3 regions of the Ancrocorticia sp. genome follow, and region 3 is predicted to be linked to each of the others. Evidence: riboswitches for the same ligand, from Rfam matches in the RefSeq annotation. Region 3 holds a riboswitch; each other region holds the start of a gene.

Region 1 (9,705 bases), on a different contig from region 3:
CATCTGCGTTCGGGCGAGAAAGCCTTTGCCATAATCGTCCGCATTGCGCATTCGAGCAACGAGGCTGCTAGGGATGGGCTCACCGTTGGAGTCGGTGGCGAAACTCGCCAGGACTCCCGGATCCCACGCCCACTCTTCGAGCATCTGGCTGGGCGCCTCGACGAAATCCCATTCGGTGGCTACGCCCGAGAATTCCACCCATGGGGTCTGCCCGCCAAGAAGGTGATGCACCAGATGCCCGAACTCGTGGAAGAGAGTGACGGCATCGTCGTGTTCGATTAGGCCCCGCCCGAGATTGCATCCGAGTACCCCTTCCGCGACCTGAATGCCGGTGACGCCCGACGTCAGATCAAACTGTGCGGCGTGAGAGAACTTGCCGTCCCGGGGGTGCAGATCCAGGTAGATGCGGCCAAGATATGTCTCGCCTAAATGCACGTCATAACTGGTGACATCCTCGTGCCAGAGAACCGCATCCTCGGCTGGGGTATAGGTGAGACCGAACAGTTTGCCAGTAACCTCGAGCAGACCGTCACGAACCTTGGTGAAATCAAAGTAGCGGCGCACTTCCTGCGAATCAACGCCGTACTGTTCCGTGCGGACACGTTCGGCGTAATAGGCGGAATCTGCCGTATCGACGCTCTGAGCCTGTGGGTTGTCCTGACGCATCCGCTCAAGCAGCACAGCGTAGTCCCGTTGGGCAGATGGAAGAGCCAAAGCGGAGATCTTCTCAATGAACTCGCCAATCGCCGCGCCCGAGCCGATCATCTTGTCCTCGGCATCGTATTCAGCCCAGTTGGCGTACCCCAAGATCTGGGCATACTCGCTGCGCAGGCCGAACAACTGCTTCAGGAGGGCGTCATTCACAGGCCAGCCTCGGTTGAGTGAGGCGGTTTTCAGTTCGCGGCGCGCAGCATCATCATGGGCGTAGGTGGAGAAGGGAACCAGATCTGGGTACTCGGTATTCACTCGGACGAGGCCGTCCGCACCGGGTTGATGGGAATCGATCCAGTCCTGTGGCAGCCCAACCAGCCGATCCGGAGTCAGGGCTATTTCGCGTACATCGTTCCGCGTGTTTTCCTCGATCTGCTGGCCCAAGCGCACCATCTCATTGTCGATGGCAGCCAGCCGTTGCCGCGTCTCCTCGTCCTTGTCCACGCCAGATCGGCGAAAGTCCCGCAATGTGTGCTCTAAGAGCCGAGTGGCATCATCATCCAAACCGGCAGGGTCCAATCCAGCGAATACGCGGTACAGATCAGCGTCCAGCCACAGCGCAGTGCTCACTTGAGAGGTTTCTTGATCCACTGCATCGCCCATTGCCCGAGCCTCCGCGACAGAATGTAACTGGGCGAATGTGCTCGCGGGTGCTTGGACGTTGCTTAGCTCAATCTGTAGGGCGTTCCACGCCTGCAAGACGCCGAGCGCGTCAGCGGGTGGAGCGGACTTCAACTCCTGCGCGATCTGGCGGACGCGGGCCAGTCCCTCTGTAGCTCGATCTCGCAGCCACGTAGCGGTGTCCTCAGGAGCGGGCAGGGTCAGTGGGCGAAGAGTCGATGTCATGGACCTCAGTCAACAGCAGGGTTGGGCGCTCCGCAACTTGAATCAGCCACGCTGGTTGAGTGGCCCCCTTGGCGAGTCGATCCCTTGGGGAGGAGACCCTTCTGCGAGTGGACTCCACACACTGCGAGTTGATCCCTTGGGGAGGAGACACTTTAATGCCGCTGTTGACATGTTGCAACATGTCACCTCGTGACTTAACCCGTCACCTCGCGGGAATGGTTAGCCACTTAGGCCCGCCGCAGATCAACCTGATGATCCACTGGCCCATGAGCCCCTTCAGGCTGGAGGCTTATACGCCACTCAGCAGCGGATTCAATCGCTCGGGACACATAATCCAGTGCGCTTGCCACCGCTTCGTGAAACAGACCTGCATCCAGCGCGTTGCCCGCGCCTTGGTGTAGGAGCTTCGCCACCTCGGCGGTGATTGCCGCGGAGAGGGTGCATCCCGTTCCGTGAGTGTTCGGCGTGGCCACCCGCCGATGAATGAACTGGCTGACCTCGCCGCTACCAGTCACCAGGACATCCACAACGTCTCCTTGAGGTGCATGCCCACCCTTAAGGAGCACGGCGCCGGCTCCGCGGGACACAAGCTCGCGGGCCTGCCGCACCATCTCCGGAGGGCTCGCAGCCTCCGCCACGTCATCCCCAAGCAGGAGAGCCGCCTCCGGCAGGTTGGGCGTGATCAGATCGGCAACCGGCAGCAACAGCTCGCGCACGGCATCCACAGCCGAAGCCTCCAAAAGGCGATGCCCCGACGTGGCCACCATGACGGGATCAACCGTGTAGAAGCCAAGAGAACCAGAGCGCCGGCGATCAACCACCAGCTCCACGAGTGATCGCGAGGCCAGCATGCCAGATTTTGTGGCATCCACGGGCATATCGCCCAGAACGGCATCAAACTGATCGGCAACGAAATCATCGTGAATGGGATACACCCGAGAAACGCCGTGGGTGTTTTGGGCAACGAGGGCCGTGATCACGGTGGTGCCGAAAGCCCCGCGCGCAGCAAAGGCCTTGAGGTCGGCGTGGATGCCGGCGCCGCCACTGGGATCCGTCCCCGCGATGGACAGCGCGATTGGTGGCCGGTTCATCGCGCCCCGCCTAACCGCAACGTTGATTCTTCGGCGGAAACCTTGCCGCCGGCACGGTCCGCACTAGTGAGGGGATCGCCAGCCCTTGCCACACCGGCACTGCCCGGTTCAACTCCACCAATGAGGCCACCCGGATCGAAGGCAGTAAGCAGTTCGGCCGCAGCCCGCCGCGGATCCTCTGCCATGCAGATTGCGGAAACGACGCACATCCCGATGAGTCCACAGTCCCTGATTTCCGCCGCACGATCATGTGTGATCCCACCGATGCCAACCGCGGGCAGCCCGGCTTGTGCAACCAGCTCGCCAAGATGCTCGGCCCCGAGCCCTCCCGGCGCATCGGCCTTGGTTGAGGTGTCGTAGACCGGCCCGATCCCCAGAAGATCCACCGCCCCGGACGCCCGCGCGGCCGCGAACTGGGCCGTATTGGACGCGGAGAGCCCGATGAGAGGCCCCGGCCCGAGCAACGCCCGTACGCGGGCTGGCGTGGTGTCTGATTGCCCGATATGGACGTGAATGGGGATGCCTTCGTCCAGAAGCCGCCGGGCTACGTTCACCCGATCATTGACGACGACGGGTACGTACCTCCCACTTCCGCCCATAGCCGCGGCTACGGCAGCGATAACCTCTCGCGTCAGCGAGTAAAAGCCAGCATCATCCAGATCCTTATCGCGCACCTGAACGATGCCAGCCCCACCGGCCACCGCCTCGTATACAGTTTCGGCCACACTGCGGCCAGCCGACTCGCACTGAGCGGTATCCGTCACCAGATACAGCCGGGCATCAATCCCCGCCAACCGCGGGCTGGCAGCGATCATGACGCAACGCTTTCAAGAGAACTCAGCTCAACCCGTGCGCCCGCCAGTTCCTCTGCCGTCACGGCATGGAGGGCGTCCAGAAAGGCCACAGAATAGCTTCCAGGACCGTGAGCATCGCGGCCAGCACGCTCCCCGGCAACGGCGAAGTGTGCGTGGGCGGCAACAACGACATTCAAGCGTTCCGAGGCAGTATCGGCACCCGCGAGATAGGCGGCGGTGAGCGCACCAAGCGAGCACCCGGTCCCGATGACGAGCGGCATCAACTCGTGCCCTCCATGCACACGCACAACATGGTCCGTCCCGTTGATGTGGGCAACTACGGCGTCGGTCTTCCCGGAGATGGCAACAACCGCTCCGGTGGAACGCGCCAGCTGGGCGGCGGCAGGTAGGACGGCATCCACCTCATCGGTGGAATCAACTCCACGCCCGCCAAGCCCGGCACCGGCCAGAGCCGCGATCTCGGAGGCGTTGCCGCGAATCGCGGTGGGATTCATGCCGGCAGCACGGCGAATCCTCGACGTCCGATACTCGATTGCCCCAACGCTCACCGGGTCAAGAACCCACGGGTGGCCTTCTGCAAGAGACGCCTCAATGGCGGCATCGGCGCCAAGAAATTGGTGGCTAGTGGCAGTCCCAAAGTTCACGAGCAGGCCATTCGCGATCCGAGCGAACTGCGCGGCATCAGCTTCATGGTCCAGCATCGCCGGTGAGGCACCTGCCGCTAGAAGAACGTTGGCGCTGAACTGTTGCACAACGGTATTCGTGATGCACTGGATCAGCGGGTTGGTGGTACGCAATGTGTTGTAAGCAGAATGCAGGTTGAGGTCAACCATGACAATCCCTTCGCTAGAGTTAACCAGATCAGGTTCGATGGGTGTTTTCTCAGCCCGCACTCTCGCGTGGCACCCCATGTCACGTGTAACCCTATCAAGGATCGCCCTGCCGCGAGCGTGATTTTGTAGGTTCGCGGAGCGCCGTCGTCGTCGAAATAAAAACTCTCGGTGAGCTGAGTGTGCGATACTCGTACTGCAGACACGGGGTGCCCATCTGGGCTGAGAGAAACCCGAGAACCTGATCGAGTTCGTACTCGCGGAGGAATGTCAAAGATGCGGGCGGTGCCATCATCGCCAACTCGCGCATCGCTCCCGCCCTGTGTCTATGAGACGTAGTGAAAGGGACGAGCGATGACACTGTTTGACGATCTGAAGGACGCAATTGCCCCCGAGTGGGAGGCCTACACCAACCATGAGTTTGTGCAGAGGCTTGGGGAAGGAACGCTGCCGCTCCAGGCCTTTCAAGACTACCTCGTGCAGGACTACCTGTTCCTTATTCAGTTCGCCCGCGCGAATGCCTTGGCCGCATACAAGAGCCGGAGGCTCGCGGACATTCGTGAGGCCAGCGATGCGCTCTCACTCATCCTTGACGAGACGAAGCTGCACCGCCGCCTGACGGAGCGGTGGGGGATTTCTCTGGAGGAGCTGGACGCGGCTCCGGAAAAGCAGGGCACCGTTGCCTACACGCGGTACGTGCTGGACGCCGGGATGTCCGGCGATCTGCTGGATCTGCACATTGCTCTGGCCCCATGCGTGATCGGATACGCGGAGATTGGGACCGCGCTTGAGCCAGTGCTCCGGGCGAATGGGGCTGGGTTGGGAGAAAGGGCTGGCGCGGTAGGCGGCGCGGGAGGCAGCGCGGGCAGTACGGGCGGTGACGGCGAGGCCCACCCCTACGCAGAATGGATCGAGGAATACGCCGGGGCGGAATTCCAAGCCGGAGCAGCAGCGGCTATCGCACGCCTTGATGCGCTTTCTGACGGCGGGGCGATCAGCTCGCGGCGGTTCGCCGAACTAGTGCGGGTTTTCCGCGCGGCAACAAGGCTTGAGAAGGAATTCTGGCAGCAGGGGCTGGATGCGGGTTCGTCGTCGTTACAAAACTAACGCCGTTCCCTACCCAGCGGAACAACCTGCGGAGTGCCCACGGCCGGGTCCGGGACCACGAGGCACTTGAGATCAAATACGCGTTCCACGAGGTCTGCGGAGACGATCGTGCGCGGGGTGCCTTCGGCCATGATGTGGCCGTCGCGCATGGCGATGAGGTGGCTGGCGTAACGCGCGGCGTGATTGAGATCGTGGAGGACGGCCACGATGGTGCGGCCGGCAAGGTTGAGGTCCGTGAGCAGTTCGAGGAGCTCGATCTGGTAGGTGATGTCGAGGAAGGTGGTGGGTTCGTCTAGGAGGAGGATGTCGGTTTCCTGGGCGAGCGCCATGGCTACCCAGACGCGCTGGCGTTGGCCGCCGGAGAGCTCGTCTACCAGCCGTCCCGAGAGCCCGTTAACGCCCGTGGCTTCCATTGCTTCGGCCACGGCCTTTTCGTCCGCCTCGGTCCACTGCTGAATCAGCTTCTGGTACGGGAATCGCCCGCGCGCCACGAGGTCCGCCACCGTGATGCCATCCGGGGCGATGGAGCTTTGAGGGAGGAGGCCGATGCGGCGCGCCACTTCTTTTGCTCGGTAGGAATGAATATCGCGGCCGTCTAGGACGATCTGGCCGTTGCTTGGTTGGAGAAGGCGGCTGAGGGCGCGCAGGAGCGTGGATTTGCCGCAGGCGTTCGGGCCAACGATCACCGTGAAGGATTCGTCCGGGATCGAGACAGAGAGATTCTGGGAAATGGTGCGCTTGTCATAGCCGATGGTGGCGTTTTCGGCGTGGAGGCGGTCCGAGCTGCCCGAATTCGAACTACCTTCCGACGTGCCGGCCGATGAGGGACGTTCTGTTGCGGGAACTGTCATGGGTGCATCCTTTCGGTAACGATTCCGGATGTTTGCGGGGGCCGTCTGGGGCATGTGGGGCATGTGGGGCATGTGGGGCATGTGGGGCATGTGGGGCATGTGGGCGGCTTACACACGGCGCCTCGCCTCCTGAACGATTAGCCACACGAGGTATCCGCCGCCGATCACAACGGTGACCACACCAACGGGCAGCATCGTGGAGAGCAGATGCTGAGCAGCCAAATCGGCCACCACCAGCAAGAGTGCCCCCATGCAGGCGGCGGGCGCCACAGTGATGCCGATGCTCCGGGTCAGGCGGTGCGCGATTTGCGGGGCGGCGAGGGCAACAAAGGCGATCGGGCCGGCGGCTGCGGTGACCGTTGCCGTCAGGGCCACGCCGATCACCATGATGGAGAGTCGGACCGGTTCGGCGCGCGCACCGGTGGCGCGTGCGGCGTCATCCCCCAGTTCCAGCTGCCGAAGCCCGCGCCCCAGCACGCCCCCGCCGGCCAGCAGGAGGATAACAATGAGGCCGCCCCATAAGGCTTGTTCCCAGTTGATGCCGTTGAGCGAGCCGGCGCCCCACACGGCGGCACTCAGGGCTACTTCGAGGTTTGCGGACTGCATGAGCCACGTGTTGAAGGAGCCGAGCACAGCGGAAACGGCGATGCCGATAATGATGAGACGGAAGCCTTGGACACCGTGGCGCCAGGCGAGTATGTATACGAGTCCAGCCGTGAGAATTCCCCCGATGAGAGCGCCGCCCGCCCGTTCCAGATACGTTCCGCCCATCAGGATAATGACGATGAGAGCGCCGGTATACGCGCCCGTGGAGAAACCGATGATGTCAGGGGAGGCTAGGGGATTTCGGGTAAGTGATTGGAACATGGCTCCCGCGGCTCCGAGGGCAGCCCCGAATATAGCGGCCGCCAGTACGCGGGGTAGTCTCCATTCGACGACGACGGTCCGGGCGAATCCCGCATCTGGGTTATTCGTGAGGGCGGCCCATACTTCGGTGAAAGTGAGAGGGTAATCGCCCAGTGTCAGGGTCCAGGCCGCGAGGGCGATGGTTGCACCCAGCAGGATGAGGCACACGATCACGCTGCGCAGTGGCCAGCGAACGGATATGCCGAAGTGGCGGAACGTCAGGCTGCGGTAGCCGAAATCTAGAGTGGCTGGAGCCGTCATAGTCCGCTAGCCTTCCTGCGCCGCACGAGAAGGATGAGGACGGGTGCACCGATGAAGGACGTGACCAGCCCAACGGGGTACTCTCCCGGCCACTGAACGATCCGTCCCACGATGTCCGAGGCGAGGATGAGCGAGGGTGCCAAAATCATGGTGTAGGTGAGAATCCACCGCTGGTCAGGGCCAACGATCCATCGAGCAATGTGGGGGATCATGAGGCCGATGAATCCGATGGGGCCGGCAACCGCCGTGGCGCCGCCCGCTAGGAGCGTCACCGCGAGAACCACGATCACACGGGTAAGGGCAACGTTGGCGCCGAGCGACTTGGCCAGATCGTCTCCTAGCGCGATGGCGTTGAGGGAGGAAGCGGCAATGACGGCTAGAAGAAGACCGATCACGAGGAAGGGCAATACCGGAAGCAGGATGTCCCAACCGCGATCCACGATGCTTCCCACGTTCCAATAACGCATCTCATTGAACGCCTTGGGATCAAGAAGAGTCATGGCTGTGACAAGGCCACTGAGGACGGCGCTGAGCGCCACACCCGCAAGGGTGAGTTTCGCCGGATCGGTGCCCCCTCTCCCCGCCGATCCAATGAAGTACACGGCCACCGTCACAACGAATGCTCCCGCGAACGCAAGCCACACCTGTCCGCTGATCGTGGTGACCCCGAACAGGGCAACGCCCAGTGCAACGAAGAAGGAGGCCCCTGCGTTAACGCCGAGGATCCCCGGATCGGCAAGGGGATTGCGGGTGAGAGCTTGGATGAGTGCGCCTGCCACGCCAAGAGCCATACCCACGCAGAGGCCAACGGCGGTCCGGGGGATGCGCAGGTCCCAGATGATGTGGGCTGTGTTCGCATCGGAGGCACCCGCCAAGGCGTCGAAGATCTGGGGAACTGGGATGAACTTGGAGCCAATCGCGATGCTCAGGATGACCAGCAAGGCAAGGCCGGCTAGCGCGAGGGGAAGGAAAAAGAGGCGGCGGCTGGTTGGGACGTGTTGTCCGTCCGCCTTCTTGATTCCATGAGCAGTATCCGATAATGTCACAAAAGTTAGGATACACTAACTAACTCAACGTTCTACGAATGGATCGACTCATGCGTTTACGCCGCGCCGCAGCTTCGCTTCTTGCTGTTTGTGCCTTGTCACTGGCAGGGTGCTCATCTTCATCGGACAGCGATTCCACAGATACAGAAACCACTGCGCCCAGCGAGGGGGCGGAGGGCGCCTTCCCGGCAAGCATTGAAACAAAGTTCGGGACGGTGGAAGTTGATAAAGCGCCCGAGCGTGTGGTGGCGCTCGGTTGGGGCGACGCCGAAGCGGCACTTGCGCTGGGAATTCAGCCAGTTGGGGCTTCCGATTGGCTCGAATTCGGGGGTGACGGTGTGGGGCCTTGGTCCGAGGGACTCTATGATGAATCGCCCGAGATCATCGCCACGCTAGATCCTTCGTACGAGGCGATCGCAGCCCTTAAGCCGGACCTGATCCTTGACGTGCGTAGCTCGGGTGAACAAGAACGCTACGATCGCCTGTCCGAGATCGCCACAACCGTTGGCGTACCAGAGGGTGGAGATTCGTGGCTGGCCACTCGCGATCAGCAGATGGACATGATCTCCACGGCACTCGGCCAGCCAGAACAGGGTCAAGAGATACTGGACGAGCTGGACCAGAAGTTTGCCGATACGTCGGAAGCTCACCCAGAGTGGCAGGACAAGACCGTCACGGTGGCCACTCGCACAAGCGAAGGCTGGGGCGCCTATGTCGATGACGGGCGAGTCGATTTCTTCGAGAACCTCGGCTTCGTGCAAAACCCAACCCTTGACGAGCTTCCGGTGAACGACAATGGTTGGACCGTGTCAGTCTCTCCGGAGCAGCTGGACATGCTGGACGCGGACTTGCTGGTTGGATTCCCGATTTATCTTGATATCACAGAGATCACTGAGGATTCCGGCTGGAACCTGATCCCGGCGGTGCAAGACGGTAAGGACATCGTCATCAGCGATGAACTCTCGCAGGCCTTCTCGCTGGGAACCCCCGCGGCTCTCGAGTATGCACTCGATGAATTCACGCCGATGATTGAGGATGCCGTCAAGTAGCTCTAGCTTTTTGAACGAGAAACTCCTGCACATTCGCGCCTGCCCCAACGTTTTCAAGCTCTGACGGTTTCGGAGCTGGAATCGACGGGTGCAGGCGCGAAGTGTACGAAATGGCAGTCCGTGGGTGCCGTAATATTCGTTGGTTTAGTCGCACGATGATCCCTGCCTAAGCCTCGGAGCTCAGCTAATGGG
Region 2 (9,705 bases), on a different contig from region 3:
TCATGATTTCTCCTCATGTTGTGCGTTGCGTTCCATGTGATCGGCTACCTCGCCTACTTCGTCTAGAGCATCGAGCAGTGCAATCCGAAACGATCCGGGCCGCGGGGCTCTGGAGGCCGCGAGTTCTCCCGCGATATTCATCCAGAGTGTGGCGGCCGATGCGGCTTCGAACAGGTCGTCGCACGCGGCCATGCAGGCAGCGGTCATGGCGCCTAGGAGGCATCCGGTGCCCGTGACCCGCGTGAGGAGTGGATGGCCCCGTGTGATTGTGCGGGTGGTGTTATTCGGCCCGACGATCAGATCGGTGCTGCCCGATACCGCCACGGCGCCTCCAGTGCGTGCGGATACCTGCCGGGCGGCCGCGAGCGCGGCGCCGGAGCCTTCCGCAGAATCGGCGCCACGCCCTCCTTTCCCTCCCGTGAGAGCAAGAATTTCCGAGGCATTTCCCCGGACAACGGCGGGATGGGAATCCAGCAGGTCTCGCGCCAGAGGCGTGCGCACCGGCGCTCTGCCTATTGCGGTGGGATCCAAAACCCACGGTTGGCCGTCCGATATCCGCTGGCGAACCGTCGGACGAATGCCCTCCATGGCGTCAGTGGACAGGGTGCCCACATTGACTAGCAAACAATCCGCAATCCCCGTGATGACCGGTGCTTCCTGGACGGTCTCGGTCATCATGGGGCGGGCACCGGCGGCAAGTAACCCGTTGGCAACGAAATTCATGGATACCGTTGCCGTGATGCAGTGCACGAGGGGTTGGCCCCGCCGCACTGCCGCAATTGCGGGTGCCGCCGCAGCGAAATCTGTGTCCCGTGCCAGGTCCGTGCCTGGCAGTGCCGCGCCCGTGCCGTTCATCGATCGTTGCCTTCGCCAGTTGGTGCGCCGCCATCTAATGGCACCCCGTCGACAACTGAGGCAACCTCATCGAGATCGCGGGAGATATCACGCCTGCTGAGGGCGGGGCCCAGTGCCGCCCCGAGAATCACGAGGCCGGCGCCCACAACGATTAATCCCATGATCGCCGCGTAGGGCCCGAACCATTCCTGCAACGTGGGCAGATAGAAGGGGTAAAGCGAGGGGATGATGAGTGACCAGCTGTAGACGATCCCGTACCCGGTGGAGCGCACCTCGGTAGGGAATCTCTCGGAAAGGTAGGCGGAGATGGGACCGTAGGCCGCCACAGTTGCCACCTGCAGCAGCGAGGCGCACAGTGCTGCTTGAGCCAGAGTGGTGGATTCGGAGGCCGCCCACCAGATGCCCGGCCCGGCGATCAGCGCCACTGTGCCCCAGATGATGAAGAGGTTCCGCCGGCCGATTCTGGTGGAAATATGGCCGGCGAGAATCATGAAGATCGCCTGATTGATCGAGGCAATTCCCATGGCCACAGAGACTTCACCCGAGGTCAGCCCTGTCTCTTCGCCGAGTTCCGCCGTCATCATGACAACCGTGGTTTGGGTGAGGAAAAAGAGGCCGGTCATGATGATGAACGCCTGCCAGAATGACCTAGACCAGCGCCCCAGTACCACGTCCTTGACACTCGCCTTTGGCCGAGCCGTGGCAGAGCGCTCGCGGTGGAAAATCGGGGCATCCGTGACCCGAGAACGATAGTAGATGAGCATCCCAACCGAAAGCAGCGCACCGATCACGAAGAGGATGCGCCATCCCCATGCCGCATAGGCATCGGGCCCCATGAGCGCCAGCAGCCACGCGACGGCGAATGCAATGGAGGCCTGTGCCCACGGCGCCATCGAGAGGATGAGCCCGCTCATGAAGCCGCGCTTACGAGGGGAGGACCACTCCATAGCCAATGGAATGGCGGCGGAGTATTCTCCTGCGATGAAGATTCCCCCGATGAACCGCAGGGCCAGAATTGCCGCAATGGTTCCTCCGCCGAGAAGCTCGTAGGTGGGCATCACCGCGATGAGCAGCGCGCACAGCGCCGTCCCTGTGATGGCAATCTTCGTGGTGCGGGTGCGGCCCAGCTTGTCCGAGATCCGCCCAAAGATCACGCCTCCCAAGGGGCGTCCGAGCATCATTGCGATCACGACGATCGCGCCCGTGGCGGCCGCAGCCCCCGGCCCAGCGAGCACCGCCATCGCCGGAGCTAGTGCGGTGAGTGGAAGGAACATGTGGACGTTGTCTATCCAATTTCCTACGACACCCGCGCGCAGGGCTGCACGCCCGGCCTTGGGCATGGCGGCTGTAGAGGCAGGAGGTTGTGCGGGCGCTGATGCTTGTGATGTGCCGTCCATGGCGGGCGCAGCAGATATTGAAGCGCGTTGATTCACTGGACAATCCCTTCGCTAGTATGAACCAGATCAGGTTCCACGGGTTTAGTCTCAGCTCCGGTTGGAGCACCCCGTGTCCACGTTCAAGTATGGCATCCCGCGCCTTGCATTCTCACGATGTGAACATGCATTAGACATAAACCTATTACCCCCATATGCTAAAGGTGTTCGATTACAGATCACACATGAGAGGGGCGAGCACATGCACAATCAGCAGCTCACCACGAACCTCTACTTCACCCGTGCGGCCTTCTGTTGTCGAATGTGTTGTCGCTAGGCACAGAGTTTTCAACGAAGCCTTTTCTCTGGCCAACCGCAACACGGTGAGCAGCGCCCGTACCATCTGATCACGTATCCCGAGGTCAGTTCGCAACGGGCTCCTGCAGACCGTTTGTCGGCACACCCATACCGCCAGCTTCACTAAAACTCATCCTGCTGCCTTAGCCGAAGCCACTGCCGCCCTCACACGCAGCTTTCCCACGCAGCCTCGAAGGGCAGAGCGTATTTTCTTGCATCCAAAATGCGGGATCTTATACCCAAAACGCAGTGTTTTCCCCGCGAGAGCGCATCTATCAGCATATTTCCGTTCTTCACAAATCTTCTCCACAAACTTTCTTCACACATTCAGCAGACCAATTCCTTCAAAGGAGCACTCCCATGACCGCACTTAAAGCTTCAGTTGAATATGAACTTCTCAATCCTCCGGCCCGAGACGATAGTGCGAAAATGCCAGAAGTTGTTTCCGAGCAGACCCCCGATGGCGGGTTCCGCCGCCAACGCAACTGGTTCACGGCTCGCTTTGGCCAAGAGGATGGCCAATGGCCAGTTGAGGCAGGGCGATACCGCCTGCTAGGAAGCGTCGGTTGCGGGTGGGCACGGCGCCAGCTCATCGTTACCCGGTTGCTTGGCCTGCAAGAGGCGCTCCCATTTGTCCTTCTGTACGGGCGGGATTCGCAAGGTTGGCGCATCTCCGATAGTGACGGCGATGTTGTCCAGCGTTTCGGAACCGACCGCCTCAACGATTTCTACCGAGCCACGGATCCCACCTTTGCCGGCCGCGGCACATCCCCAACCGTCATTGACACGGTCACGGGAAAGGTAGTGACCAACAATTACCACCTTCTCCCCATCGATCTGGAGACGGCGTGGAAGCCACTTCACAAGGCAGATGCTCCCGACCTCTATCAGGCAGATCTGCGCCAAGAAATTGACCTACTCAACCAGCAGCTATTCGACGATGTGAACAACGGGACCTACAAGGCCATCTTCGCTCAGAGCCACAATGCGGCGCTCGCCGCCAAGCGCATTTTCGAGGCTCGGTTGGCCGATTACAATTTCCGTTTAGCTTCGCGGCGCTACCTGTTCGGCGATCGCCTGACCGATTCCGATGTTCGCCTGTTCCAAACTCTCGCATCCTTCGAGCGCAACTACCGCCCAGGCTTCGTGGAGCTGTTCGGTCAGGACGATTCGATCCAGATCAGCGACTACCCCAACCTGTGGGCCTACGCCCGAGATCTGTTCCAGAACGGCCTAGTAGATGACCGGGAAAAGTACTTCCTCGGCCTTGTGCCAGGCCCGTCGGGAGAGTACATCAACAAAGGCGTCATCCGCGGAGAAACCTCCTACCTGCCCACACCGGAAGAATCGCTCGCGGCATGGTTGGAGCCGGCTGGGCGCGAGGGCCTTACGGGTTCGCCCCTGTACACGGGCCCCGGCGGCGGTGGCTCTTATGAGTTGTGGAGCTTTGGAGCATGAGCATCACGTTGAATCCCACCCCGTCGAACCCCACCTCGCTCCACCCCGAGGAGTTGCGCCCCGTCCCCTTAGACGCGGATCATGTGCTGCGTTTGGCTCAGCCACACGAATACGAAGAATTCGGCAACATGCTTGAGGATGCCTTCACCCACGGATGCTGGGTCACCGAGGAGTACAGGCGTGGCCTCCACGCAATTAGCGCGCGGGCAGAAACCAACTACATCTGGGCTGTTGAGCAGCGCTCCTCCGGGAGAATTGTGGCTGGCGTTCTGACTCCGCATCCCGAAGCGATCGCCCGTGGCACCTCAACATTTAACATCCTTGGCGTTGCGCGGGCGGGGCGCGGAAGGGGCATCGGCCACAAGCTGGTGGAGCACGCCATTGACCAAGCACGAACCAACGGTGCAGAAACGATCAGCATCAACTCTTCCCCACACATGGTCCACGCCCACAATCTTTACTACCAGCACGGCTTCCATCGCAGGATCGAACGCGAAACCAAAGTGGTAGATCACGGGCAGCGCCTGTATTCCTTCGAACTTCGGCTCGCACCACCAACATCCCGATTCACCTCAAGGAGGGCTGACACAATGCCCGCACTGTCTCTCACTGACCCGCAGGCTTCGCCAGATAGCGTTCTGAGCCTGGGTCCGTCCCCGATCACCGTTGCCCTGAACCCCACCGACCCCGACCACCTGAGCATCAAGATCTTGTTGAGGCTCACCACGGCGGGGGAGGAATTCGCCGTCGTCGATACGAAAAAAGATCCCGCCCGGATCCACCTCACGCGCGCAGACCGGACGGAAGCGGATCTTGCACCCAAGGACGTGTTGGACGCGCTTGCGGGCGCCCCGACCGGCGGCGCCCCGTACACCGAGGCCTCCATCAGGCAGGATCTGATCGAGGCAGGACGGCGGCTGCCTCGCGCGGCGAACGAGGAGAAGGAAGCGCTGGCACGACTCATCTACGCACGGTTGGGGGTGCTCGATTACGAACTGAGGGACCCGGATGCCTACGTTGCCGGGACCGAGCCCACGCTCGTGGATATCCAGCTTTTCTCAGTTCTTGCCCTGTTCGATCAGGGCATTCGGCGCGAGTTCGGATGGGGCGCGGCCTCAGTTCGCGATTATCCCTATGTGTGGCGGTACGCGCGCAAGCTCGCCCAGCGCCACGGGCTTTTGACACAGAGCGAAAAGCAGTGGATCGGGCTGGACGGCGCCGGCGCGGACGGTACCAACGCTGCATGGGACATTCCCTACCGCATCCTCGAACCGCTGGATAGGGAGCCGTGATGAGCGTTCACTTTGTTGCGCCGCATGACACGGCGCCCCACGATGCAGTAGTCCGAGACGGGGCGCCAGATGCCACGGCGCAGGACGGCGCACCCGAAACCCCCAACGCCGCCCTAGTTGACGGCATCAGCCGCGCGGACCGCATCCGGGCGCTCGCCTGGCAGCTGGCATGGAAGTTTGGCGGGGCCGCGCTGGTGCTGTGGGCCGCCGTGACGGTGGCGTTCTTGGCGATTCACTTTGCGCCGGGTGACACGGCCTCTATGCTGCTGGGCCAAGACAACCGCAACGATCCGGTGCTGCGTGCCCAAGCGATCGAGCGGTGGGGGTTGGATCAGCCGCTCATACTTCAGTACCTCAGCTACTTCGCTGGCATCTTTCACGGTGATTTGGGCGAATCCTACGTTTTGCGCAAGCCTGTCACGGAGGTCCTTGGCGAGCAGCTCCTTCCCACGATCCAGCTGGCGCTGACCGCAACGGTGCTGGCGTTCGCCATCGCGTTTGTTTCGGCTCTGGTCACCTCGGGCCGCGGCGGGGCGCTGCGTTCGCTGTGGCGGGGCGGGGAGCTGGTGTTGGTTTCCCTTCCCCCGTTCTGGTTCGGCATCGTGTTGCTGGCGGTCTTTTCTTTCAATCTGGGTTGGTTCCCGGTTTCGGGGGCGGGCTCGATATCCGCACTGGTCCTTCCAGCCATCGCGATGGCGGTGCCCACCGGCGCGTATCTGGGGCAGGTATTCCGCGAATCCACCGAGCGATCGCTTGAGGCCCCGTACACGCTCACGGCGCGCTCGCGGGGCGTGGGGGAGTGGAAGGTCCGCACCCACCATTCGCTCCGCCATGGCTCCCTGCCGGTGGTCACGCTGACGGGGCTCACCGTGGGCGGGATGCTCGGCGGCGCGGTGATTACGGAAAAGGTATTTGGCCGGCCCGGTATTGGGCAGGTTGCGGTAGCCGCCGTGACCGATAAGGACATTCCGGTGATTTTGGGCGTAGCGATTTTGGCGACGACGGCGTTTGTTGTGGCGACGACGATCGCCGATCTCATTCTCTTCGCGCTGGATCCACGACTGCGCGAATCTGCACCGGCGAAAGGTGGGACGCGATGAGCACGATTGTTGAGCACCAGTCTCTGGACTGGCGGATCACCCGGCTCTATCTTCATCCACCCAAGGTCAGGCCGCGCATCGGGCTGGTGCTGAGCGTGGTTGTCCTAGGCGTGGCGGCGATTGCCGTTGCGTGGCCAGGATTGTTGACGAGCGTGGACCCCTACTTTGCTGATCCGCTTGCCGTGAATCAAGCACCCACCGCAGAGCACCTGTTCGGGACGGATGCGCTGGGGCGCGACATTCTGGCACGGGTGGTCTACGGGGCTCGGTACTCCCTGGCCATTGGTGTTGGTGCCACGCTGCTGGCGCTTTTCGTGGGAGCGTTGATTGGGCTGATGTCCGGGATTGGCCCGCGGTGGCTAGATACGGTGCTGACTCGAGCCACCGATGTTATTGCCAGCTTCCCCGAAATCCTGTTGGCGCTGGTTCTTATCGCCTTCACGGGGCCCGGAATCGGGAACCTGATCTTCGCCCTTGGTGTGGCCGGCGTGCCGCGGTATGCGCGGCTGGTGAGGTCTGAGGCGAAGATCGCGCGGAACTCTGGGTACGTGGAGCAAGCCCAAACCTTCGGGCTGTCCAGAACCCGGCTGGTGCTGCGCCACGTTCTGCCCAACACACTGGGAGTGATCCCTGTGGTGGCAACAATTGGACTGGGTACCGCCATTATCGGGGCGGCGGCGCTGAGCTTCATCGGAATGGGGCCCCAGCCCCCGATCCCCGAGTGGGGATCGATGCTCGCCGAATCTCGGCAGTATCTACGGGTGGCTTGGTGGTGGGCCGCCTTCCCCGGTGCTGCTCTCACTGCCACCATCATCTCCTCAACTGTTATCGGCCGGCACTTGCAGGCTCGCCACGAAAGAAGGAACGGATGACTCTCTCAATTCTGGAACGTGCCACGAGCCAAGAAATTAGCCGCGCTGAACCGGCTGATGCCACCCCGGCGCGCCCTCTTGTAGAGGTGCGCGGGCTGAACGTCCGATTCAATGGCCGCAGGCGATCGGTGCACGCCGTGCGCGGCCTTGATCTGGCGATCTACCCGGGCGAAGTGGTGGCCATCGTGGGCGAATCTGGCTCCGGTAAGTCCGTGACTGCCCGTAGCCTCACGGGGCTGGCCGGGGATAACTCAACGGTGGAAGCCAACCTGTTCACCGTTGCCGGCAAGAATGCTCTCCAGTTCAAGGAGCGCCAATGGCGCCAAGTTCGGGGGCGGCATGTTGGGCTGGTTCTTCAAGATGCGCTGGTCTCGCTTGACCCCCTGCGCAAGATTGAGGCTGAGGTGGCCGAACCCATCCTCACCCACGGGCTTGCCAAGCGCCGTGAGGTGCCCGGCAAGGTGCGCTCCTTGCTGGCAAGCGTTGGCATCGATGATCCTGAGGTTAGGGCCAAGCAGTACCCGCACGAACTGTCCGGAGGATTGCGGCAGCGGGCTCTTATTGCCTCTGCGATCGCAGGAGAGCCGGAACTGATCATCGCCGATGAGCCCACTACCGCACTGGATGTGACGGTGCAGGCTCAGGTGATCAACCTTCTCAAGGCGAGGCGGGATGCGGGCACTGCATTGCTCATCATCTCCCACGATCTGGCTGTCGTGTCCGGAATCGCGGACCGTATCCTCGTGATGAAGGATGGCGAAATCGTTGAACAGGGGAGTGCCGCCGAGGTACTGGGCAACGCCAAGAACCCCTATACGAAGGCGCTCTTGGCCGCCGTTCCCTCCCGGGATCTCGGGCGCGAAGTTGCTGGCACTGCCGATGGTGGTGGGGCAACCGGAGAGCGCGCGCTACAGGTGCAAACCACCGGGCTCTCCAAATCCTTCAGCGCACCGGGTGGCAAGCGCCGCCTAGCCGTCCGCGGTGTTGATTTTCAGCTGCTGCGGGGCGAGAAGCTGGGGATTGTAGGCGAATCGGGATCTGGAAAGTCCACACTCGTGCGGCTCATTCTGGGACTCATTGAGCCAGATGCCGGGGAGGTGGAGATTGACGGCTTCGGCTGGCATCAGGCGCGTTCCCGTGCCCAGACCCGGGAGCTGCGCAAGAAGATCCAGTTCGTGGCTCAAGATCCGGCCGGGTCCTTTGATCCTCGCTACACCGTCGAGGAGATCATCAAGGAGCCGCTGCGGGGCAACGGTTACTCCGCTGAACGTATCGATGCTCGCGTGAGCGAGCTATTGGAGCTGACGGCGTTGACGGCTGACCTCTTGCCGGCTCACCCCCGCGAGCTTTCAGGAGGCCAACGCCAGCGCGTGTCCATCGCTCGCGCCCTAGCGTTGGATCCGGATGTGCTGGTGTGCGACGAGCCGGTATCCGCCCTTGACGTCTCTGTTCAGGCACAGATACTTGATCTGCTTGCTGACCTATCGCAGCGCACCGGAACATCCCTCATCTTCATTTCGCATGATCTGGCCGTTGTCCACCAGCTGGTAGATCGCGTGATCGTCATGAAAGACGGCGAAATCGTTGAATCCGGCCCAGTTGACACAGTTTTTGACAGCCCCGGCCACCCCTACACCACAAAGCTCATGGCCGCGATCCCGCGACTGCGCGCCTAACATCCGTTTCCAAGGAGAACACAATGACCACCTACCTGCACAAGCTCCGAGCTCTTGGAGCATTGGCCGCAACCACAGCCCTCATCGCGGCCTGCGGATCGAACACCACCGAGCAATCAGCTGACGCTGCCCAGACCGAGGGCGGAGACCTCGTGTGGGCAATTGAAACCGAGCCCACTACGCTCAATCCTCAGCTCAACGGTGGTGACGCCGTCAAGCACGTGATTCGCGGGCTCTTCGATTCCTACCTGTATGCCAACGAGGCCGGTGAATACGAGCCATGGCTGGCCGAAGGCTACGAGGTGAGCGAGGACGGCACAACAATCACCCTCACGCTGCGTGATGATGTGACATTCTCCAACGGTGAGGAGCTCGATGCCGATGCCGTTGTGCAGAACTTCGATCAGCTCACCGAAGATGATTACGCCAGCTCCAGCCGAAACTCCCTGACATCGCTTACTGATTACGAGGCGGTGGATGCCACTACCGTTGAATTCACCTTGTCACAGCCGGATGCGCTGTTCTTGAACTACTTGTCGTCGTCGTCATCGCCAATAGCTCCTGAATCACTCGAATCTAGTGACGAACTCGAATCTGGCGGAACCACCGTGTACGGGACCGGCCCGTTCACGCTGGAATCGTGGAATCAAGGGCAGGAAATCGTCTTCGCCAAGCGCGCGGATTATGCGTGGGCGCCTCAGGCCATCGCGAACGAGGATGAT
Region 3 (9,705 bases):
AGTGACGGAAGGTTCCACGTCCGGGCCGCCCGGCTGGCGCGTCAAGATGTGGTGAGAGTGGGCGCCAGCATTCACATTCTTCCCGGCCGCGCGGGGCCGCAGCGATTCACACAGGGCCATGACCCCGGCCGTGACGATGGCTAGGATCAGCGAGGCAGCCATGGCCATCCCATAGTTGTCCGCTCCGGGGCGGCCAAGCAACTTAGCAATAAGGACTGGCAGCGTGGTCCGATCAGCCGTGGCCAAGAAGCTCGTGGCCCCGAATTCTCCAAGCGATATGGCGAACGCGAAGCCGGTGGCCAGCCCGAGGCCACGGATCATGAACGGCCCGTCAACGGTGAGCAGCACGCGCAGCGGCGAGGCTCCCAACGTTGCGGCAGCCTCGCGAAGCCGTGGGTCGATTGCGCGCAGCACGGGCACGAGAGAGCGCACCACAAGCGGCAGTGCGATAACGGCCTGCACGAGTGGAACCATGACCTCGTTGGGCAGGGCACCGCGCAGCGAGATGAAGAAACCAAATCCAACGGTTACGGCAGAGATCCCAAGAGGCAGCATGACTAGGCTGTCCAACAATCGCTGGCCACCCCGTAGGGCGCCCCGCGTGCGCCGCGACAGCACGAGTGCCACCGGTACCCCGATGATCAAGGCGATCACCGTGGCCTGCAGCCCGATCTCCGCGGAGGTTCTCAGAGCCTGCGCCGGGCTCACCCCGCCGGTGAAGCCTTGTCCGGCCGTGTTCAGCAACCGGAAGTTCTCCATACCCCAGGCGTCCCCGTGCCGGAAAGCCCGCGATGCCAAGGACGCCATAGGTGCGATAAGAAGCAGAACAACAACCGCCACGGTCAGTCCTACGGCGGCAACATCCCCGCGCCGCACCTTCCGCGGCGCCACCGGATTCATGCGCAACGCCACGTCATTGTTCAGCTTGTTGCTGAGCGCCAGCGCGATCGCCACGATCACGAATTGGACGCAGGAGAGCACGGCGGCAGTCCGCAAATCCAAGAAGGTGGTTGTTTGCACCCAGATCTCTGATTCGAGCGTTCCGTATCCGGGACGCCCTAGCGTTTGGACGATCCCGTATGCGGTGGAACAGAATAGGAACACGAGACTGGCCGCCGCACCAATTGCGGGCCGCAGCGCCGGAAGCGTAACCGTGAACAGCGCGCGCAAGGGAGATGCCCCCAGTGTTCGTGCCGCCTCCTCCGCACGCGGATCCAGCCCGGCCCACATGCCACCAACGGTGCGCACTACAACCGAGAAGTTGAAGAACACCATGGCCATCACCACTGCGCTGGCCGTACCGTCCAGTCCCAACGCCTCATACGCCCCACCTTTACCAAGCAGCGCGCGGAAGGCCACGCCCACCACAACGCTGGGCAGCACGAAGGGAACCGAGGAAATGGCGCGCAGCACGCGGCTCCCCGGAAACGTGCACCGATAAAGCGCATAAGCCCCCGGAATACCCAGCACCACCGCCCCGGCGGTCCCGCCCAGCGCCATCCACAGCGTTTGCCAGATGATCCGCCACGTGCGTTCTTGGCTCAGAACCTCGGCGAAACCCGAAAAGTCCCAGCCCGCATCGCCCACGAATCCGCGAACCAGCATGGCCGCGACGGGCCACACGAAGAATACCCCGAGGAAGGCAACGGGCAAAGCAACAGCGCCTGACCATGCCGCGATCTGGCCAAGCCCGGCGGGGTTGCCACGCCCAGCACGGTGCCGGGCAGCACGAACGTCTGGCCGAGCCCCGCCACCCCGGCCGCCCCCGCTCGATCGGTGCGTGACCTGCAAAGGTTAGTTCCCGCTCTCCTCGTACAGTGCGGTCCAATCCTTGATCCACGTGTCGCGGTTCTCCGCCACAACGGCGGTATCGGCCTCGATCGGATTCTCGGGAGCAGCGGCATATTCAGCCCACTCCTCAGGAAGCTCGACCTGATCGTTGATGGGGTACATGTACATTTCACCAGGGATCGCTGCCTGCACATCGTCCGAGAGCATGAAATCGATGAACGCCTGAGCTCCCTCGGGGTTAGCTGCCCCTTCCACAACGCCGGCATATTCGATCTGCCGCACGCAGGTATCGTCCAGCGATCCAGTTGCCCCAGCGCTTTCGGCCGGTGATGAGGCGTAGGAAACAACCAGCGGGTAATCGCCTTCGCCCTCAGCGCCAGAGAAATCAGAGTAGTAGGCATCCGACCATCCGGAAGCCACCTTGGTGCCGCCATCCAGCAGGCTCTGCCAGTAGTCCAGATAGGAATCCTCGCCCAGGGCCTCAACGGTTCCCACGAGGAAGGCGAGCCCGGGAGAAGAAGCCGCCGGATCTTGAACCACAAGAAGCTCAGCGTATTCAGGCTTGGCCAGATCATCGAAGGTGGCCGGCTCGTCCATACCCTGTTCCTCGAACCACGCGTGATCCACATTCACGCACACATCCCCCAGATCGATGGGGGTCACGGCGCCGTCTAGCGTGTAGTCCGCCCCACTCGCTGGCAAATCCCCAGAGGTGTAGTTGGCGAACACACCCTCATCCACGGCCTTTTGCACGGAGAAGTTCTCCACGCCGTACACGGCATCCACCGTGGGGTTGTCCTTGGCCAGAATCAGCTGGTTGACAACAACCCCGGCATCGCCGGGCGCCGTCGTCGTCAATTCAAAACCTGATTCTTCCTCGAACCGGTCAATTAAATCCTGCGGAACGTTAAACGAATCGTGGACCAGAACCGTGACGGAATCGGGCGCCGATCCCGCGTCCCCACCCTGCGAATCGTCCCCGGAGCAGGCGGCGAGCCCACCCAAGGCCAACGCTGCCACTGCCGTAGCCGCGATTTTCTGCTGCTTCATTCTTCCTCCAATCAAGGAGGGCTCACCGAAGTGAGGAGAGAACTCGACTCCCTAGCGCCGGTATGATCCGGATCAGGTTCGAGGGTCTGCTTTCGCACTCTCAGCACCGCGTTGGCGCTCCCCTGTCGATCCCACAGCCTAGCAATCAGTCCGCCGCGTTGGCTACCTCGTCCGCAACCTGCTGGGCACCCTCAGCGGCCCTGTCCAGCCCATACCACTTGGAGGCCTGACGCATCACCAACTGGTTCACCACCGCGGCCACGCTGGCGGACACCACGGAAAAGACCAGAGCATCGCGCAGCGGTTCGGTGTAATCCTCCTCATTGGGATGGTCCCGGCCAACGGCCACCTTCCAGATCCCGTCCGCGAGTTTATTCGCGAGGAAGCCTGACACGATTCCGGCGCCAGCGCTGATGATTTTCCAGCCGATATCCATACCTTCTCCTTAATGAGTGTTCTTCCTATTATCGCGCTCGGTTGGCGCCACGTGTAGGTCCTCCCGCAAATCGTCCACCACCAGTTCGCCAGAATCCACCCTGCCCGTGCGGTATCCGGCGCGCGAAAGCATGTGGGCCGAAATCGGGGACGTGATGAGTTGGAAGGCAATCACGAGGATCATCGTCCACGTCATGGTGGAATCGCGCACGATCATCGCCGCGCCGGTCAGGTTCAGGATCAGCGAGAGCACTTGCGGCTTCGTGGCAATATGCTGGCGCGAAATCAGGTCCGGGTAGCGCGCCAGCCCGATCGCGGCGATCAGCGTGAGCGTGCAGCCAAGGATGAGGAAGATTGCACCGGCGATGTCCAGAACGTCATCCATTGGTTTCCTCCTCGTCGCTCCCATCCGGATGGACGGGTTCGGCACTATCTTCGTCCGAATCAGATTCTTCTTCCGCTGCCTCCGCGGCCGCGATCGCTTCTTCCTCCTCGATGGTGAGGATTCGGCGTTTGCCCGGATCGTCGGGGCGCGCGGCTCGTGCGAGGGTCACCGATCCGAGGAAGCCGACGACGGAGACGACGACGAAGACAGCCAACAAATCCGCCCTGGTGGTATATGCAACGAGGAGCGCCAGGGCCCCCAGCACGATGGAGGTCATCACGTCCACGCCAACCATGCGGTCAAGCGTGGAGGGGCCACGTTCGATGCGGAACAGCACGGCGGCGGCAGCGATGAATAGCATCACGCCGCATACTCCAACTACCCAAATCATTAGTCCTCCTCCGTCGATTCGTACACTGGGGCGAATGGGACCGGCAAGAGGCCCGATCGGGAGGTGGGGCCCGGTACGAAGCCAGCGCGAATAAGTTCGTCGCGTGAGGCGAATGCGCGCAGAATCCTCTCCTCTAGGTCGAGGATCGAATTGTGAGCAGCCGAAACACCGCCCGATAGGCCTACATCGAATACGTGAATGTACATCGTGCCGGTTGAGGCGTCCGCTTCCACCGGGACTGTGCCCGGAACTACCGCGGCCATGCCGGCTGCCATGGCCAAATACATGTCAGATTCGGAGCGGAGCTGAACGCGGATGATGGCGGCCTTGGCTTTTCGCCCGCGCACGATGAAGAGTGCCTGCTGAATGGAGGAGAACACCAGATCGTAAACGAAGTGTGCGCCGAGTATCACGAGGCCGCGCGGGCGGAAACGCCCATCGAAGCTCATGGCGGGGAACGGTGCCACGCTGGTGATTGCGAGCGCGAGGATGAAGCCCGAGACGATATTGCCAGGGGTGACTTCACCCCACAACAACACCCAGACCAGCGTGCACCAAAAGAGTGTGCCCAGCGAGGCGTGTGGGAAGCGGCCCGGGCGTTGCGTTGCTATTCGGATAGCGTCCCGTGACTTACTCATCGTTGCCTCCTTCGGGCTCCTCCATGTGATCATCCGTGACGTTCGGGGAAATACCTTCCCCACGTTGGCCTTCCTGTGGAAGAACGGTGGCGATGTAGGGGGCACGTGCTCTGAGTTCAACCGCCGTGTCATCTGTGAAGTGGCGCAGTGGGTTTGCGATCACTGACAACCCCAGCGTAACGGCTACCAGCGTGGCGGCAATACCGATCATGCCCTTCGGGCAATCATTCTCCGGCAACGGGTCCGGGGCCTCCTGCCAGAACGCCATGTTCCACACGCGAATCACGGCGTACAGGGTAAGGATCGAGGTGATGATTCCGGCTGCAATCAACAGCCAATCCAAACCGGTGCCACGATGCGCCGATGCCTCCATGAGGCCCAGTTTGCCGAGGAATCCGGACATCGGTGGGATGCCTGCAAGGTTGAGCGCGGGAATCAAGTAGAGCGCCGCGATGAGGGGGGTTCCGGCAGCCAAGGATCCCAGCTTGCTCATCGAGGTGGTGCCGGTGCGGCGTTCGATCAGGCCCACCACCAAGAACAGTGTTGTCTGGACCGTGATGTGGTGAACCGCGTAGAAGACTGTGGAGGAGAAGCCGCCCGTGGATCCCAGCGCGACGCCCCACACCATGTAGCCCATGTGGGAAACGAGAGTGAAGGACAGCAGCCTCTTAATGTCCTTCTGAGCAACCGCGCCCAGAATGCCAACAAGCATTGCCGCCACGGCGAACCACGCGAGCACATCGTTCAAGGCACCGTCCGGGAACAGCAGCGTTTGCGTGCGGATGATCGCGTAAATGCCCACCTTCGTCAGGAGGCCAGCAAACACGGCTGTGACGGGAGCCGAAGCCGTTGGGTAAGAATCTGGGAGCCACGCAGAAAGCGGGAAGATAGCGGCCTTGATCGCAAACCCAATCAAGAGCAGCACCTGCAAGATCATCTGTATGCCCTGATCCAGTTCCGGAAGGCGCAGGGCCAGCTGGGCCAGATTCACCGTGCCGGCAGCGGCGTAGGTGAGCCCAATTGCCACAAGGAACACCATGGAAGACACGAGAGAAACAATCACGTACACCGTGCCGGTACGCATGCGCTCCTGAGTCCCGCCCATCGTGATCAACACGAAGGAGGAGGCCAGCAAGAGCTCGAATCCCACATAGATATTGAACAGATCCCCGGACAGGAAGGCATTGGACACCCCGGCGGACAGCAGGAGGAACGCCGGATAGTAGATCGCCGAAGGGGCACCCTTATCGCCATCTGCCACACCTTGGAACACTGAATACAGCAAAACCAGAAGCGTGACGGTCACCGACGTGACCAGCAAGAGCGTAGAGAGCTTATCGGCCACCAGCACGATGCCCACGGGTGCGGCCCAGCCGCCCATGTTCAGAACAATAGGCCCGTCGAGCGAACCGATGAGAAGCGCGATCGCTGCCGCCAACACAAGGCTCAGCACGCCAATCGTGGCGATGAACTGAAGGAACCGGAACCGCTTGGCTGAGAGCAGCAGCAGAATGCCTGCGCCCAGCATGGGCAGCACCACGGGTAGGGCTAGGAGGACATTAAGATTCACTATTTCCTCCATCGGTTTCATCGTGGAATTCGGCTACCGTTTCAACAAGATCGCCCTTATCCTCGTGTTTCTCCATCGCTTCAGCGGCCTTGCGCTTGGCAACGGCACGATCCTCGCGATCATCGCGGACTTCATCGTTATCGCGGAGCTGCCACGATCTGTAGGCCATCGCCAGCAGGAAGCCGGTCATTCCCAACGTGATGACAATGGCCGTCAGAACCATCGCCTGAATCAGGGGATCCGCCATTGCTTCCGGCTCTGCGGTCCCAACAATCGGCGGCTCACCGGAGCGCCCACCGGCTATCAGGAACACAATGTTGATTCCATTGGAGAGTGCCGCGAGGCCAAGAACAATGCGTGACAGGCTTCGCTCAAGAATCAGGTATACGCCAACGGCCACCAGAACCCCGGCAAGAATGACTAATGCTAGCGAACTCATGCGTTCTCTCCCTTCGCTTCGGAGGAACTAGAGGAGGAACTAGAGGAGGCTGAAGAACTCGATGTGCCGCGCTCCCACTCCTTGAGTGATGACTCATGAGGGGGCGATGCCAGCTCGCGGTGAGCGTGATCCATTCGCGCGGGGCTAGGTTGCTGAGTGCCAGAGCCCTGTGTGCCTCCCGGGAGATCATCGGATTCCTCGTCACGTCGCAACATAGCTTCGGCATCCATCTCATGCTTGAGTGCCGCGCGATCATCCTCGTGAGGAACAATGATGAGATCATCTGGGCCCTGCAGTCCTTCGAGTTCACCGTGGCGATCAATCTCGCCGCCGAGTGATCGCAGGATTTCCAGCGTCATACCCACTACTGCCAAGTACACACCGATATCGAATATCAGGGCGGTGGCAATGTGGATCGATCCGAAGATCGGGACCGTGGCATCGATCATCGCGGTCTGTAGCGGAACTCCTCCGGCAAACACTGGAGCAATCACGGCCACCACAATGAAGAGCAGCCCGCCGCCCATGAGATAGGAGGGAAGCACCGGCAGCGCGGCGCCCAGCTCAAATCTGCCTCCAGCAAGGTATCGCAGAGCAAACGCGATTCCCGCCAACAGGCCACCAGCGAACCCACCACCCGGCTGGTTATGGCCGGAAAAGAGGAGGAAGAGAGACACCATGACAATCGAGTAGAAGACGATTCGTGTTCCAACAACCAAGATGACCGGCCGCGAGGAAACGCCGCGGCGAACAACTGTGGAGAGCCACGAGCGTTCCCGGCCTTGTTGTGAGGGGCGCTCGCTGCCAGCATCCACGGAGTGGTAATCGCCGGAATCCACAATCTCCACGAACTTCTCGCGTACACGGGACTGGGCTGGCCCAAGGATGTTGCGCAGGCGGTCTGTGCGTCCCGTGCGGTCACGAACGAACAGCAGTGAAGCAATCCCCATCGCGCACACCACCAGCACGGCCGATTCGCTGAGCGTATCCCACGCGCGGATATCAACGAGGGTCACGTTCACGATGTTGCGCCCATACCCGAAGTTGAAGCCCTCTTCGGCGAAGAGCGTGGAAATTGGTTCGTGCTCCCGTGCGTTAGCGGCGATGAGAGCCGCTAGGGACACCATCAAACCGGTGAGTCCTGCCAGCATAATCCGCCGGCTGCGCGAGCCGCGGAGCGGGCGGTTGGAGAAATAGGGTGGCAGGCGGCGCACCACCAACACGAACACCACCAGAGTGATCGTTTCTGACAGGACCTGTGTGAGCGCTAGATCTGGGGCGCCGTACAGCTCATAAATCAGCGCAATTCCATAGCCCACTACTCCCATCAAGAGAACGGCTTTCATGCGGCGGCGCGAGCGGGCGGCCAGAACGGCGGCAGTCACCACTACGATGACAACCGCCCCTTGGGCTGGCGAATCCCACAACCGAATACCGTCCGGAAGGTTGGCTCCGCCGGCCAAACCCGCCACAATCACGGTGACAAGTGTGAATCCAAAGATCGTGGAGAGGTAGGCGGGCAGCGATCCACGTTGGGTGGCGCCGGTAACGCGGCCTGAGAGATCTTCAAGTCCGCGCAAGGTGGACTGGTACACCTTGTCCGCGGCGATCTTCACTTCGAATCGGTTGGTGATCCTGACGAAGTGGTGCTGTCCCAAGAAGAGAAGGAATCCGGCTACGAACACCAGCAGAGTGATGAGAAGCGGCCAGCCGAAACCGTGCCACAGGGCCAGATGTCCGGCGCTTCCCGGATATAGATCCGCGTGGTATTCAAGCAGCTGGGACCACCACGAAGAGGAGATTCCAAGGATGAGTCCGAGCGAGGAGAGAATCACGATAGGTGCCGTCATGACGCGCGATGAGCGGCCAACGGGGTGTTCTTCCACCCCGTCCTTGGTGGCGAACGCCCCCCACCAGAAACGCAGTCCATAGGCCACTGTCAGGGCCGACCCCACAGCGATGGCCACCCACGTGATCGTGGCTGTAACGTCTCCTCCAACCAGAGCACCTAGTGCAGCCTCCTTCGCCACGAACCCGGCCATCGGCGGGAATCCGATCATGGAGGCGGTGGCAAGGCCCGCAAACACTGCGGGCACCGGCATCTTGCGCCCCAAACCGGTGAGCTGGCGCAGATCGCGCGTTCCCATGGCAACGTCCACGGCGCCAACGGTGAGGAACAACGTGGACTTGAAGAGGGCGTGTGCGCACAGCATCATGAGGCCCGCCAAGGCCATCTCTGCCGTTCCGTAACCCACCATCAGGGTGATGAGTCCGAGCTGGGACACCGTGCCGAAGGCTAGGACGAGCTTCAGATCGTGTTGCTTGAGGGCTCGGTACCCGCCGATCAGTAGCGTCCCGATTCCAGCCACAAGAATCATTGGCTTCCACGGCGTGACATCCGCGAAGCCCGGAGCAAGGCGTGCTACCAAGTACACCCCAGCCTTCACCATCGCGGCTGCGTGCAGGTAGGCAGAAACTGGAGTTGGTGCGGCCATGGCCGCCGGGAGCCAGAAGTGGAACGGGATCAACGCGGATTTTGAGAAGGCGCCGATCAGCATCAACACCACGGCAGCGGAGAGAAGTTCGGGATGGCCGTATCCCAAGTTGCCAGCCTGCGCGGCCGCCACAAGTTCATGTAGCGAGTATGATCCTCCCGGCATTGCTCCCAGCATGATGATGCCGATCAACATGGCGAGCCCACCCAGAGTGGTCACGATGATCGCCTGCATTGCTGCGCGCCGGGAGCTTCCGCGGGAGGAGTAGTGGCCTATTAACAGGAAGGAAAAGACGGTTGTCAGTTCCCAAAACATGTACAGAGCCAGCGTGTTATCAGTGATCACTAGGCCCAGCATCGCGCCAGAGAACGCCACAAAAACGCCAGCAAACCGGCCGATATGCGAGGCCACATCAGAAAAGTATCGCGCTGAGTAGAGAAGGACCAGCGTGCCCACACCCGTGACAAGCAATGCCATGACCGTGGAGAGTGCATCGATCCTTACGTCGAAC

What was found. A riboswitch is a leader RNA that binds a small molecule or an ion and turns the genes downstream of it on or off. The one in region 3 is predicted to bind thiamine pyrophosphate.
Region 1: it holds a riboswitch for thiamine pyrophosphate, as region 3 does, so the genes downstream of both, thiM (hydroxyethylthiazole kinase) here and ACTHV6_RS02350 (thiamine ABC transporter substrate-binding protein) in region 3, are expected to answer to the same signal.
Region 2: it holds a riboswitch for thiamine pyrophosphate, as region 3 does, so the genes downstream of both, ACTHV6_RS08710 (MFS transporter) here and ACTHV6_RS02350 (thiamine ABC transporter substrate-binding protein) in region 3, are expected to answer to the same signal.

The regions. Positions count from the first base shown of each region.
Region 1 is NZ_JBQCZW010000018.1:17,310-27,014, reverse strand. It holds gene ACTHV6_RS07250 (M3 family metallopeptidase) at 1-1,557, opposite strand, end outside; gene thiD (bifunctional hydroxymethylpyrimidine kinase/phosphomethylpyrimidine kinase) at 1,785-2,648, opposite strand; gene thiE (thiamine phosphate synthase) at 2,645-3,463, opposite strand; gene thiM (hydroxyethylthiazole kinase) at 3,460-4,296, opposite strand; TPP riboswitch at 4,284-4,383, opposite strand; TPP riboswitch at 4,489-4,578, shown strand; gene ACTHV6_RS07230 (TenA family protein) at 4,648-5,400, shown strand; gene ACTHV6_RS07225 (ABC transporter ATP-binding protein) at 5,397-6,251, opposite strand; gene ACTHV6_RS07220 (FecCD family ABC transporter permease) at 6,360-7,418, opposite strand; gene ACTHV6_RS07215 (FecCD family ABC transporter permease) at 7,415-8,464, opposite strand; gene ACTHV6_RS07210 (iron-siderophore ABC transporter substrate-binding protein) at 8,515-9,513, shown strand.
Region 2 is NZ_JBQCZW010000025.1:8,892-18,596, reverse strand. It holds gene ACTHV6_RS08720 (thiamine phosphate synthase) at 1-4, opposite strand, end outside; gene thiM (hydroxyethylthiazole kinase) at 1-855, opposite strand; gene ACTHV6_RS08710 (MFS transporter) at 852-2,288, opposite strand; TPP riboswitch at 2,278-2,372, opposite strand; gene ACTHV6_RS08705 (glutathione S-transferase C-terminal domain-containing protein) at 2,946-4,043, shown strand; gene ACTHV6_RS08700 (GNAT family N-acetyltransferase) at 4,040-5,335, shown strand; gene ACTHV6_RS08695 (ABC transporter permease) at 5,335-6,435, shown strand; gene ACTHV6_RS08690 (ABC transporter permease) at 6,432-7,307, shown strand; gene ACTHV6_RS08685 (dipeptide ABC transporter ATP-binding protein) at 7,304-8,983, shown strand; gene ACTHV6_RS08680 (ABC transporter substrate-binding protein) at 9,007-9,705, shown strand, end outside.
Region 3 is NZ_JBQCZW010000003.1:120,998-130,702, reverse strand. It holds gene ACTHV6_RS02355 (ABC transporter permease) at 1-1,791, opposite strand, end outside; gene ACTHV6_RS02350 (thiamine ABC transporter substrate-binding protein) at 1,795-2,841, opposite strand; TPP riboswitch at 2,873-2,975, opposite strand; gene ACTHV6_RS02345 (DUF4235 domain-containing protein) at 2,987-3,277, opposite strand; gene mnhG (monovalent cation/H(+) antiporter subunit G) at 3,287-3,661, opposite strand; gene ACTHV6_RS02335 (monovalent cation/H+ antiporter complex subunit F) at 3,654-4,052, opposite strand; gene ACTHV6_RS02330 (Na+/H+ antiporter subunit E) at 4,052-4,690, opposite strand; gene ACTHV6_RS02325 (Na+/H+ antiporter subunit D) at 4,683-6,260, opposite strand; gene ACTHV6_RS02320 (Na(+)/H(+) antiporter subunit C) at 6,250-6,699, opposite strand; gene ACTHV6_RS02315 (Na+/H+ antiporter subunit A) at 6,696-9,705, opposite strand, start outside.